2 linked regions of the Breoghania sp. L-A4 genome follow. The protein of the gene in region 2 interacts with the protein of the main gene of each other region in a pairwise test. Links are inferred from orthologs where the notes say so. Each region holds a gene or a part of one and is shown on either strand. Other genes may lie near its edges. The genes, in order: lepA and D1F64_RS15475.

Evidence for each region.
Region 1: the proteins of D1F64_RS15475 (region 2) and lepA interact in binary tests that used the Escherichia coli proteins (3 or more experiments, as listed by UniProt). The link is inferred for Breoghania sp. L-A4 from one-to-one orthologs.

Annotation. Positions count from the first base shown.
Region 1 is NZ_CP031841.1:588,664-594,650, forward strand. Bases 1,926-4,808 are described here. They hold lepA (translation elongation factor 4), read left to right. Parts: upstream 1,926-2,405; coding sequence 2,406-4,211; downstream 4,212-4,808. Other genes in these bases: D1F64_RS02880 (hypothetical protein), read left to right, coding at 4,379-4,678. In the rest of the region: D1F64_RS02860 (glycosyltransferase family 4 protein), read right to left, coding at 1-52; D1F64_RS02865 (alpha/beta hydrolase), read left to right, coding at 141-950; D1F64_RS02885 (MBL fold metallo-hydrolase), read left to right, coding at 4,922-5,779; D1F64_RS02890 (carboxymuconolactone decarboxylase family protein), read right to left, coding at 5,787-5,987. UniProt on the Escherichia coli protein: Required for accurate and efficient protein synthesis under certain stress conditions. May act as a fidelity factor of the translation reaction, by catalyzing a one-codon backward translocation of tRNAs on improperly translocated ribosomes.
Region 2 is NZ_CP031841.1:3,377,274-3,383,264, reverse strand. The notes cover bases 3,105-5,991. They hold D1F64_RS15475 (zinc transporter ZntB), read left to right. Parts: upstream 3,105-3,990; coding sequence 3,991-4,992; downstream 4,993-5,991. Other genes in these bases: purQ (phosphoribosylformylglycinamidine synthase subunit PurQ), read right to left, coding at 5,439-5,991; D1F64_RS15470 (hypothetical protein), read right to left, coding at 4,995-5,372; D1F64_RS15480 (HAMP domain-containing methyl-accepting chemotaxis protein), read right to left, coding at 3,105-3,700. Also shown: D1F64_RS15495 (calcium/sodium antiporter), read right to left, coding at 1-50; D1F64_RS15490 (peroxiredoxin-like family protein), read right to left, coding at 193-729; D1F64_RS15485 (AraC family transcriptional regulator), read left to right, coding at 845-1,672; more of D1F64_RS15480, read right to left, coding at 1,685-3,104. UniProt on the Escherichia coli protein: Zinc transporter. Acts as a Zn(2+):proton symporter, which likely mediates zinc ion uptake. Purified ZntB reconstituted in liposomes also binds and transports Cd(2+), Ni(2+) and Co(2+).

The sequences.
Region 1 (5,987 bases), 2.8 Mb from region 2 along the record:
TATCCAGTTCGGGCGCGATCTGCAGGATCGTCACGGGTGTAAGCGGGGGCACGGGGTTTCCTTCACCGGATTGGCGTGGCATCACAAAAGGGAGATCACCGAAGCGGCCGGTGACGCGATTTCCTTCGGAGACCTTTTAAATGAGCGAGCGCGATCCGCAATTCATAACCGTCGGCGCGGGAAATGCCGCGCGCGAGATCGCCGTGCGGCATGACGCGGCCGCGGATCCTGCGAAGACGCCCGGCGTTCTGTGGTTGTCGGGCTTCAAGTCCGACATGGTCGGCTCCAAGGCGGTGGCCATCGCCGAATGGGTGCGCGCTAGCGGCCACGCGATGACGCGGTTCGATTATTCCGGCCACGGCGAATCGGGCGGCGCCTTCGAAGAGGGCACGATTTCGCGCTGGCTCGAGGAAACCATCGCCGTCTTCGAGACGGTCTGTGACGGTCCGACCGTCGCGGTCGGCTCCTCGATGGGAGGATGGCTGGCGCTGCTGCTGGCCCGCGCGCTGAAGAGCCGCGGCAACGGCAACCTCGCCGGACTGATCCTGATCGCGCCGGCGGCCGATTTTACCGAAGAGCTGATGTGGAAGGGCTTCCCCGAAGAGGTTCGCAACGAACTGATGCGGACGGGCCGTTACGAGCGGCCCTCGGAATACGATGAGCCCTATGTGATCACCCGCGGGCTGATCGAGGATGGCCGCAACAATTTGCTGATGGGCGGTTCGATCGAGCCGGGCTGTCCGGTGCACATCCTGCAGGGCATGCAGGATGCCGATGTGCCCTGGACGCATGCGATGGAACTCGTCGCCCGGCTTCCCAGTGACGATGTCTCGGTGACCCTGGTCAAGGACGGCGATCACCGCCTGTCGCGGCCGCAGGATATCGATTTGCGGCTGATCCCGGCGCTCGTCGAATTCGGCATCGGCGTCATGCGGCCGGACGGCGCATAGGCGGGCCGATCGCTGCGAGCACCGGTTCGCCGTCGGGGCGGGTGATGCGGAGATGGCGACCCGCGGGCGCGCATGCCGGATTGCCGCCTTGAGGTGCTCCACGGCCTCATGGCACTGTTTGATTCCGCTCAGAAGGATGGGATAGCGATGATTGCGGATGTCGGACGATGGATGACAGGGCTTGCGTCCCGGTCGGCGCGCACTGCCGGTGCGGTCGTGTTTGCCGGTTGGCTTGCCGGGGCGCTGATGTCGCCCGTGTGGGCGCAGGACGCCCTGCCTCGAGCCAAGCCGGCGGCTCCGGAAACATTCGCCGAACCACTGTCCGAGGTGCCATCCGCAAAACCCGCCGCGCAGCAACTCACGCTGAGCATGAGTGCCCCGGCAAAGCAGTATTTCGGTCATGCCGACGGACCCGCGCCGCTTGCGCCGCGGGCCATCGGCTCCTACGCGAAGGGCTGTCAGGCCGGCGGCGTGGCGCTGCCGGCAAACGGGCCCGGATGGCAGGTGATGCGCCTGTCGCGCAACCGCTTCTGGGGCAGCCCCGGCTGATCGACTATCTTCAGGATCTCGCGGGCGATGCGCGCAAACTCGGCTGGCGGGGGCTGATGGTCGGCGACATGGCGCAGCCGCGCGGCGGCCCGATGCTTTCGGGCCACGCCAGCCACCAGATCGGGCTGGACGCGGACATCTGGCTCAAGCAGGCGCCCGATCACGTGATGAGCGCGGCGGAGCGCGAGAACGTCTCGGCGGTCTCCATGCTGCGCGGGCCGCTCAATGTCACCGGCGCCGACCGCACGGTGGATCCGAAAAAGTTCACCGACAGGCACGCCCGGCTGATCCGCCGCGCCGCGCAGGACAGCCGTGTGGCGCGCATCTTCGTGTCGCCGGGCATCAAGAAGGCGCTGTGCGCGTTCGAGACCGGCGACCGCTCCTGGCTGCGGGTGATCCGTCCGTGGTGGGGGCATCACTATCATTTCCACGTGCGCCTGAAATGCGAGCCGGGCAACGCCAGTTGCAAAAACCAGAATCCGCCGCCGGCCGGCGACGGCTGCGGCAAGCCGCTGGACTACTGGATGTCCGACGAACCCTGGGTTCCCAAGCCCGGCGCCAAGCCGCACAAGCCCAAGCCGCCGATGACGCTTGCGGCCTTGCCTTCGGATTGCGTGGACGTGCTGAAGGCGCGGTAGCCGGTTCGCGACGGGAGCGCCCCGAGCCTCGCGACGATTTGCTCGGCAAGCGCAGCCTCGGGGGCGCGCCGTCGGGTGCTGCACGAGGAATTGCCGAATTTGCGCAGGGCGCAATCGCCGTCATGCCACTTGGTTCATGCGGGCCCGTTCGTTTGCACCATCTTGAAAGACACGATGCAAGCGGCCGCCGTGCACCCGGCGCCGTAAATCCAAACGCCGGAGTTCTTTCCCCTTTCCCAGACATCGCCCCGATGCTATCTGAGCGCTCATGACGACCCAGAAACTCGACCACATCCGCAATTTCTCCATCGTCGCGCACATCGACCACGGCAAGTCGACATTGGCGGACCGGCTCATCCAGATGACCGGCACCGTCTCCGAGCGCGAAATGAAGGAGCAGGTTCTCGACTCGATGGACATCGAGCGCGAGCGCGGAATCACGATCAAGGCGCAGACCGTCCGGCTGATCTACAACGCCAAGGACGGCAAGCAGTACACGCTCAACCTGATCGACACGCCGGGCCACGTCGACTTCGCCTATGAGGTGTCCCGCTCGCTGGCGGCCTGCGAGGGCTCGCTGCTGGTGGTCGACGCGTCCCAGGGCGTGGAGGCGCAGACGCTCGCCAACGTCTATCAGGCGCTCGACAACAACCACGAGATCGTGCCGGTGCTCAACAAGGTGGATCTTCCCGCCGCCGAGCCCGAGCGCATCAAGGAACAGATCGAGGAGGTCATCGGCCTCGACGCGTCCGACGCCGTGATGATCTCCGCCAAGACCGGTCTTGGCGTGGAGAATGTGCTGGAAGCCATCGTCACGCGGTTGCCGCCTCCCGAGGGCGACCCGCAGGGTCCGCTGAAGGCGTTGCTGGTCGACAGCTGGTACGACGCCTATCTCGGCGTGATGGTGCTGGTGCGGATCATCGACGGGACGCTGAAAAAGGGTCAGCGCGTGCAGATGATGGGCACGGGCGCGGTCTACGACATCGACCGGGTCGGTGTCATGACTCCGAAATTCCTGTTGAAGGAGCAGTTGGAGCCGGGCGAGATCGGCGTCATCACCGGATCCATCAAGGAAGTGGCCGATACCCGTGTCGGCGACACGATCACCGACGACCGCAAGCCGTGCGCGCAAGCCCTGCCGGGCTTCAAGCCGGCGCAGCCGGTGGTGTTCTGCGGGCTGTTTCCCGTCGATGCGGCGGATTTCGAGGATTTGCGCGCCGCCGTCGGCCGGCTGCGGCTGAACGACGCCAGCTTCTCCTACGAGATGGAATCCTCCGCCGCCCTGGGCTTCGGTTTCCGCTGCGGCTTTCTCGGCCTGCTGCACCTGGAGATCATCCAGGAACGGCTGGAACGCGAGTTCAACCTCGATCTCATCGCCACAGCGCCCTCGGTCGTCTACCAGATGAGCATGACCGACGGCACCGAGATCGAGCTGCACAATCCCGCCGACATGCCCGATGTGGTGAAGATCGCCGAGGTCCGCGAGCCGTGGATCCGCGCCTCGATCATGACGCCGGACGACTATCTCGGCAGCATTCTCAAGCTGTGCCAGGACCGTCGCGGCCGCCAGGTGGACCTGTCCTACGTCGGCTCGCGCGCCATGGTCACCTATGATCTGCCGCTCAACGAGGTGGTGTTCGATTTCTACGATCGGCTGAAATCCATCTCCAAGGGCTATGCCTCCTTTGACTATCAGATCACCGGCTATGTCGCCGGCGATCTGGTCAAGATGTCGGTTCTGGTCAACGACGAGCCGGTCGACGCGCTGTCGATGCTCGTTCACCGTTCCCAGGCGGAGCGGCGCGGCCGGGCGATGGTCGAGAAGCTGAAAGAGCTGATCCCGCGGCACATGTTCAAGATCCCGATCCAGGCGGCGATCGGCGGCAAGGTGATCGCGCGCGAGACGCTCTCGGCGATGCGCAAGGACGTGACGGCCAAGTGCTACGGCGGCGACGCCACGCGCAAGCGCAAGCTTCTGGACAAGCAGAAGGCCGGCAAGAAGAAGATGAGGCAGTTCGGCCGGGTCGAGATCCCGCAGGAAGCCTTCATCCAGGCGCTGAAGATGGACGACTAGGCGGCATTCCGGCGCCTCGTCTTTCTTCGCGCGCATCTTTCCGATCACAACGAGTTTACAACGCCGGGCCAGCCTATGCTTGCCCGGCGCTTTCGTGTCTCTAGTCTTGACGCTTGGGCAACGGTATTCCCGGTACGGGACCGCAGTGGCAGACACAGGAGGGGATCGTGAACAGCAGGTTTTCCAAGGCGGCGCTTCTGGCCGCCGTCATCGCGGGACTTTCGGCCGCGCCGGCATTCGCCGCGCAGGCCCCCGCTTCGCCAGAGGTAGCGCCGATGAGCGCGCCGCAGCAGAGCACGCGCACCATGACGCTTTCGCCGCTCCTCATGGCGCAGGCCTCCGGCGCGCAATGCAAGCGCCAGTGCACCCAGGCGCGGGCCGCCTGCACCGCGCGTCAGGAAGCGCGCTACCAGCCGACGGCGATCTGCCAGAGCGAATACCAAAAGTGCGTCGCCGCCTGCAATTGAGGGTGAGACGGGCATTGCCTCGCAACATCGGAGTGAATCCGGTGCGGTGACGACGCCGATGCGGTCAGGCGGGCAGGACCCGAGGGCGGCCAGATTCCGGGCGCCGAGCGCCCGCGCGCCACGCCTTTGACGTTGACGCGCGCCCTCACGCATATGTGCGTGCGCCTCGCCCAACGCCTCTTGCAGTGCGGCAAGCGCCCGTTAATCTTGACCGGCATGGAGCGTCCGGAGGGAGAACCGCGCATGCCGCGTCCATCAGCCCGCCTTGTTGTTCTTGCCGCCGCATGGTGCGTCTTGGCGGTTCAGACCGGATCGGCCGCGCCGCTGCGCGTGCAGGCGCAGGATCCGCTGGCGCGGGCGCCGGTCAGCCAATGCCTGGCGATGGCCTCGGCGCCCCAGCCTCCCTACCGGGCGCCCGTCGTCATGGCCGCGACCGGTGCCCTGTCGCCGCATGACGTGCGCATCACCTATGTCGGCCACTCCACCTTCCGCATCGAGAGCGGCGGCGGGGTGACGATCGCCACAGACTACAACGGCTATGCCGGCATCGAGGGCGTGCCGCGCGTCGTCACCATGAACCATGCCCATTCCTCGCACTACACGGCCTTTCCCGATCCGGAGATCGAATACGTGCTGCGCGGCTGGAACCCGGACGGTGGCGCGGCGAAGCACCGGCTGGTGGTGGATGACGTGCTGATCCGCAACGTGCCGACCGACATTCGCAACGACTTCGGCATCATGGAGGTGGACGGCAACTCGATCTTCATTTTCGAGATCGCCGGGCTGTGCCTCGGCCATCTCGGCCATCTGCACCACCGGCTGACGGATGCGCACTACGCGATGATCGGCCGCCTCGACGTGCTGTTCGTGCCGGTGGACGGCACCTACACCATGGGGCACGCGGGCATGATCGACATCGCCAAGCGCGTGCGCGCCAGCCTGCTGATCCCGATGCATGCCTTTGGGCCTGGCCGGCTGAGCCAGTTCGTCTCCGCCATGGGCGAGGTGTTCGACGTGGAACTCAGCCAGACGCCGACGATCACGATTTCCCAGAACACGCTGCCGCAACTGCCCAAGGTCCTGGTGCTGCCGGGGTATTGAGCAGGGGTCATCCGCCGCCGTGTTTGCCCGCATCCCAGGCAACTGGCGTCAGGACACGCTCAGCAAGCGTGCGGGCGTGTTGCTCAAGATCGGTCGCCATGGTGTCGTTCCAGCGGTTGAGATAGCCAAACAGCGCGATCGTGCCGACGATCTCAACGATCTGGCCGTCGTCGAAATGCGCCTTCAGCGCATCGAAATCCGCCTCGCC
Region 2 (5,991 bases):
CCGCCCAGCACGAGCAAGAGGAGGCCGGCGAAAAGCTCGACAAACAGCATTTGCAACTCTCCAATCCCAGTCGAGCACTGAGTTGGGAGAGTGCCTGCTTGGGCACAAGGTGACTTTGGGAAATATTTTCAACAGGCTAGCGCCGCGCGCGCGATGGTTTCGCGTGCGGCGCCGCCGATGTTGGCGACGTGACTAAACCGCGCCGGTGTAGGCGCCGCGCGCGGGATAGTTCTTCGTCTTGGCGAAATCGATGGCGCCGACGAGCTCGGAGAAATGCGGGCGGACGAAGGGCATGGTCTGCACCGAGGCGTAGTAGAGCGTGCCGTCCGGCTTGACCAGGAAGATGCCCGGCTCGGAGAACAGCGCCGGCTCCTCGATGCCAATGGAGGTCTTGCCGATACCGGTGGAAATCGACAGGCCCCAGTCGCGGGCAAGCTGCAACGGCAGGCTGTGGGCGAAGCGCAGGGTCTTGGCTTCGATCTTCTCGGCCATGGCGCGGGTGCGTTCTTCGCCATCGGAGCTGATGGCGATCGTCGTGACGCCGCGTTCGTTGAAGTCGGGCGTCAGCCGCTCGAGCTCTTTCAGGTAGTTGGCGCAGATCGGGCAGTGCAGCCCGCGGTAGAAGACCACCAGCGTGGCGAAATCGCCGGTCTCGGCGGCCAGGTCGAAACGGCCGTGACCGAGCGTGTCGAGGGCGAGCGGCGGCGTCTTCTGCGTGGGTACCAGCATTCATCAACTCCCGGATGTGATAACGCGCCGCTCCTTCGCGGGCGGCGTGAACGAGATTGACCTTAGCGCACGTTGGGCATCAAATGGTGTTTGTAACTTGATCGAGAGTACGCAAATGCAGCCCGCCCGACTTGACCGCCTCTCCGCCATTCTCGAACGCTTTCGGATCAGCGCCCAGGTTTGCCCCGCGCCATCGCCCGCCTGCCGGCGCGATCCGCGCGACAAGGTGCCGAACTTGTTTGCCGCATCCGGCGCGCTGCCGTTGGATATTTGCGGCTTGGGAGTGGCGGCCTCCGGCGGCGGGCTCGCCTATTTCCCCTGCGGTGCTCCGGATGATTTCCTCGCCGCGCTTGCCGCTGACCGACCCGAGGGGCTGGTCGCGGCGCATGTGGACATTGGCGGGGAAGGAAACCCGGTGGCGCGTGCGCTGCCGGAGGTGATCGCGGCGCCGGTTGCCGCCGACAGCGCCTTGAAGGCGGTCGGCGACCTGCTGCTTGAGGAGGTGCTGGAGCCGCGCTGTGGCGGCGGCGCGGTGCTCGACCGTCTGTGCGAGGTGCTGGTGATCCGGCTGCTGCGGCACGCGATCCGCACCGGACGGACGGAAGTGGGTTTGCTGGCGGGGCTGGCGCATCGCGGACTGTGTCCGGCTCTGGTGGCCATGCACGAGAATCCCGAGCGCGACTGGCACCTGGAAAGCCTGGCGGAGCACGCCGCCATGTCGCGCACGCAGTTCGCCAAGACCTTTCGCGACGTGGTGGGCACGACGCCGGGCGGTTATCTGTCCGCTTGGCGATTGACGCTGGCCCAGCTTGAGTTGTCGCGCGGCGCGCCGCTCAAGAGCGTGGCGGGTCGGGTCGGATTCTCGTCTCCCGCGGCATTGTCGCGCGCCTTCACCCGGCATTTCGGCTATTCGCCGCGCAACGCGGCGCGCCGCGTCGCCTGAGAGCCGCCGCAATCAGGCCGCGGCGACCTTTTCAAGAAAGCCGTCGATGCGCGCGCGGATGCGCTCGTTGATGCTGCCGACGTTCTCCGACGTCTCGCGGATTCGCTCGGCCGATTGCGTCGCCATGGCCGTCGACGAACGCAGGTCGGAGACGTTTGCCGCCACCATGCGCGTGCCGTCGGCGGCTTCCGCGATGTTGCGGCTGATCTCGCCGGTCGCCGCGTTCTGCTGTTCGATCGCGGCGGCGATGGAGGCCGCGTTTTCCTGTACGTCTCCGATGATGGTGACGATGCCGGAGATCGCCGAGACGGTGGCCTGCGACGAGCTCTGGATCGCCTTGATCTGACTGGAGATCTCGTCCGTCGCGGAGGCCGTCTGGTTGGCCAGGGACTTTACCTCGCTCGCGACGACGGAGAACCCCCTGCCGTGCTCGCCGGCTCGCGCCGCCTCGATGGTGGCGTTGAGCGCCAGCATGTTGGTCTGTTCGGCGATCGCCTGGATCAGCGCGATGATCTCGTCGATCTTGCCGACGGCGGCGGCGAGCTGGTCGACGTCTGCGTTGGTGCTGCGCGCGGTTTCGCTGACCTGCGAGATCTGGTCGGACGTGCGGCTGACCTGAGCGGAGATTTCGGTGATCGATGCGTTGAGCTGTTCGGTTGCGGCGGCCACCGTCTGAACGTTGGCGGACGCGCGCACGGATGCCTCATCGGCGCTGGAAGCTTGCGCATCGTTGCGCTGCGCGGCATCGCGCAGCTCGGCGGCGGATGTCCGCGCGCCGTCGATCGCCTCGTTGCCGGCGGCAAGCAGCGCCACAATGTCCTGGTTGAACTCGCCGATGATCTGCTCGACGGTTTCCTGGCGGCGGGTGCGGGCGGCGCGGTTGACTTCAGCGCGGTCCTCCAGCCGGGTGCGCTCCACGGCGTTGTCGCGGAATACCGCCAGCGCGCGGGCGAGATCGCCGAGTTCGGTCCTGGCGTCGGCGTAGGGAATGTCGCAATCGGTTTCGCCGCGGGCGAGACGGCCTGTGACGGCGATGATCGTCGAGAGGCTGCGTGTGACGCTGCGGACGATCAGTGCGCCGGCAAGCACCAGGACAGCGAGCGTGACGCCGGCGACGGTCATCATCAGCGTCGACAGGAACGACCGCTTGTCGTTCAGCGTCGTGCGGATCGCGTCCGTGCGCTGGGTGATTGTCGCAAGCGCTTCCGTAAGCCCGGAGTCGAGCGTTTCGTAGCGGGCATTCACGGTCCTGTCGATGTCGGCAAGCGCCAGTTCGGCATTGCTGAGCTGTTCCAGCGGGGCGTGCATTTCGGTCATCAGGGCGGTGACCTCGTCGGAGAACCCCGAATCGAGGTCGCCGTCCTGCAGCAGTTCGTTGACTTCGCTGAACTTGGCTTCGATCAGCGCGACATAGTCCTGATCGGCGTCGGCGATCAGCTTGAGGATGTCGCGGCGGATGCGGTTGAAGGCCGCATCGACGCGAAACACGGCCGCCTGATCGTCGAACTCGAGTTCCTCGGCGAGGCGTGTGGAGATCTTCGTGGCGGCGTTGCTGAGATCGACGGTGAAGCCGGTGGGGCTGTCGATGCCGTCCTTTCCGGCCTCGGTAACAACGACGCTCTGGCGGTCGCGATAGCCCAGGGTGTCGAGGATAGCGACGTATTGGGTGATGGCCGCGAGATAGTCGTCGAACAGGGCCGCCGTGCCGTCGGCGATCTCGTTGTTCTCCGCGTGGATAAATGCCGGTCCGGCGCGATCCGCGGCGGCGGCGCGCGCTGTTTCGAGAGCGGGCAGGATCGAGGCCTTGCGCTCGGCCCGCATCCGCTGCTCGGCGACGCGCAGGCGCAGCAACTCGCGCTGGAAGACCGACAGTGTCTCGTAGGCCTTGTCGATCTTTTCGTATTGGCCCGAGGCGTGCGACAGCGCAGCGTCCGAAACGTATTGCAACGTGCCGGTGACCAATATGCCGACGATCGCACTCAGTGCCAGGACAATCACTCGAAGACGCAACGTCAAACGATCAAACATATCGGGCCCACTCGATGATCTTGGTGAATTCCGGGAGGAGGACGGCCACCGCTGATGCAAGGCTATTCGCTTCATCGTTAATTTTGGTCGAAGAACCAATTGAATTTATCGGCATTAATGTCGATATTTTTCACCTCTCCGGCATCACGCTTAAGTAAAAATTCATATTTTAATATGTTTTGGTGCGGCCGGGACTGCAGCGGCGCGGGCACTGGTGATTTCGCGGGCGACGGTGATGCACTACCATGCGATGTCGCCATGGGCGGCACTCAACGGAGCGGGTAGGCGGCGTGGACATCCATTCGGGACTTCAGGAAAGTGATGAGGACGAAGGCCTGATTTGTGCCTTCGAGAGACGTGACGACAGGATCACCCTGCCGCTGGACTGGGCCGGGGTGGAAGCCCCGCCGGCTGCGGGACGTTGGCGCTGGGTGCACATGAATCGGGCGTCCGACCGTGCGGCACGCTATCTCGAAGAGACCAGCGGGCTCGATCCGCTGGTCGTTGAGGCGCTGCTGATGGAGGATACCCGGCCGCGCTGCGCGCCAATGAGCGATGGCACCCTGATCATTCTGCGCGGCGTCAACCTCAATCCCAATTCCTCACCCGAGGACATGGTGTCGATCCGTCTGTGGGTCGAGGAGCATCGGGTCATCAGCCTGCGCCAGCGGCAGGTTTATGCGGTGCAGAGCATTCGCCAGGCCTGGGAAGCGGGACACGGGCCGGACTCGCCGGCCGATTTTGTGTGCGATCTCGCGCTGGGTCTGAGCGATCAGATCAGCGCCGTCATCCGCGAGATCGAGGACAACGTCGATCGGCTCGAGGAGGAGGATGAGGAGATGACGCACACGGCGTTGCGCGCCAGTCTCATGGATGTGCGGCGCACCGCGGTGCCGTTCCGCCGCTATCTGTCGCCCCAGCGCGACGTGTTCCTGCAGCTCAATGCGCTGAAGGCTTCCTGGCTCGATGAGGATGCGCGGATCCGCCTGCATGCGGTCGGCGATCATACGATGCGGCAGGTGGAGGATCTCGATGCGGTGCGCGAGCGCGCCACGATCCTGGCCGAGGAACTCAACACGCGGTTGTCGGAGCAATTGAACCGCAACATGTATCTTCTGTCGCTGGTGGCGGCGATCTTTCTGCCGCTGGGCCTGATCACCGGTCTGTTCGGCATCAATGTCGGCGGCATTCCATTGGCCGGCGAGCCGATGGGGTTCGCCGTGGTCTCGATCGCGCTGCTGGTGCTGGTCGGCGTGGAAATCGCGCTGTTCAAGCTGCTGAAATGGATCTGAGTCTACCCGCCTTCCGCCGGCGTGCCGAACGCGACGATCCCCGCCACGCCTCTCGCGCCGCTGCCGACGCCGAAGAGCGGGATCACCAGAGCGAAGAAGCTCAGGTACACCGCTGCTGCGATAATCTGCGCCTGCTTCATGGTGCTGACGCGCACGGCGCTGCCGATCAGATAGGCCAGCAGCAGCAGTCCCGCCATCGGTCCGATGGCCCGGACCCCGGCCAGATCGCGCAGGATGGGCACGGAGACCAGAAAGCCGCTGCCGATGACCGAGGCCAGCGGCGTGGCGATGGCACGCCAGCGGTCGGTCTGCACCAATGCGGGCCGGATGAGCAGCAGGCTCAATCCGACCGTCACGGCAATCGCGATTGCACCGAGCATTGGCGGCTCCAGGGAGCAAGGCGTCTTGGTATCGCGGCGTGCGCCGGTCAGCTTATGGCCGCCGGCTCAGGCGTCGGCGAAGGCGCAGGTCAGGCTTTCGAACAGCAACCGCCCGTCTGTGCCGCCTTGCGCTGGTTCGACGAGATTTTCCGGGTGCGGCATCATGCCCAGGACATTGCCGCGCGCATTGAGAATGCCGGCGATGTCGTTGACCGAGCCGTTGGGGTTGGTGCCCTCGGCGTAGCGGAAGACCACGCGGCCGTCGCCTTCAAGCCGCGCCAGCGTCTCAGCGTCGGCGAAATAGTTGCCGTCGTGATGGGCCACGGGGCAGCGCCAGACCTGGCCCTTGGAAAACGCATTGGAGAAGGCCGTTTCGGCGTTCGCCGTTTCCAGCTTCACTTCCTTGCACACGAACTTCAGGTTCGCGTTGCGCATCAACGCGCCGGGCAGCAGGCCGGTTTCGGTGAGGATCTGCAAGCCGTTGCAGACGCCGAGGACGAGCCGTCCGGAATGGGCCATGCGCGCGACTTCCGCCATCACCGGCGAGCGGCCCGCGATGGCGCCGCAGCGCAGGTAGTCGCCATAGGAAAAGCCGCCGGGCAGCACGATCAGGTCGACA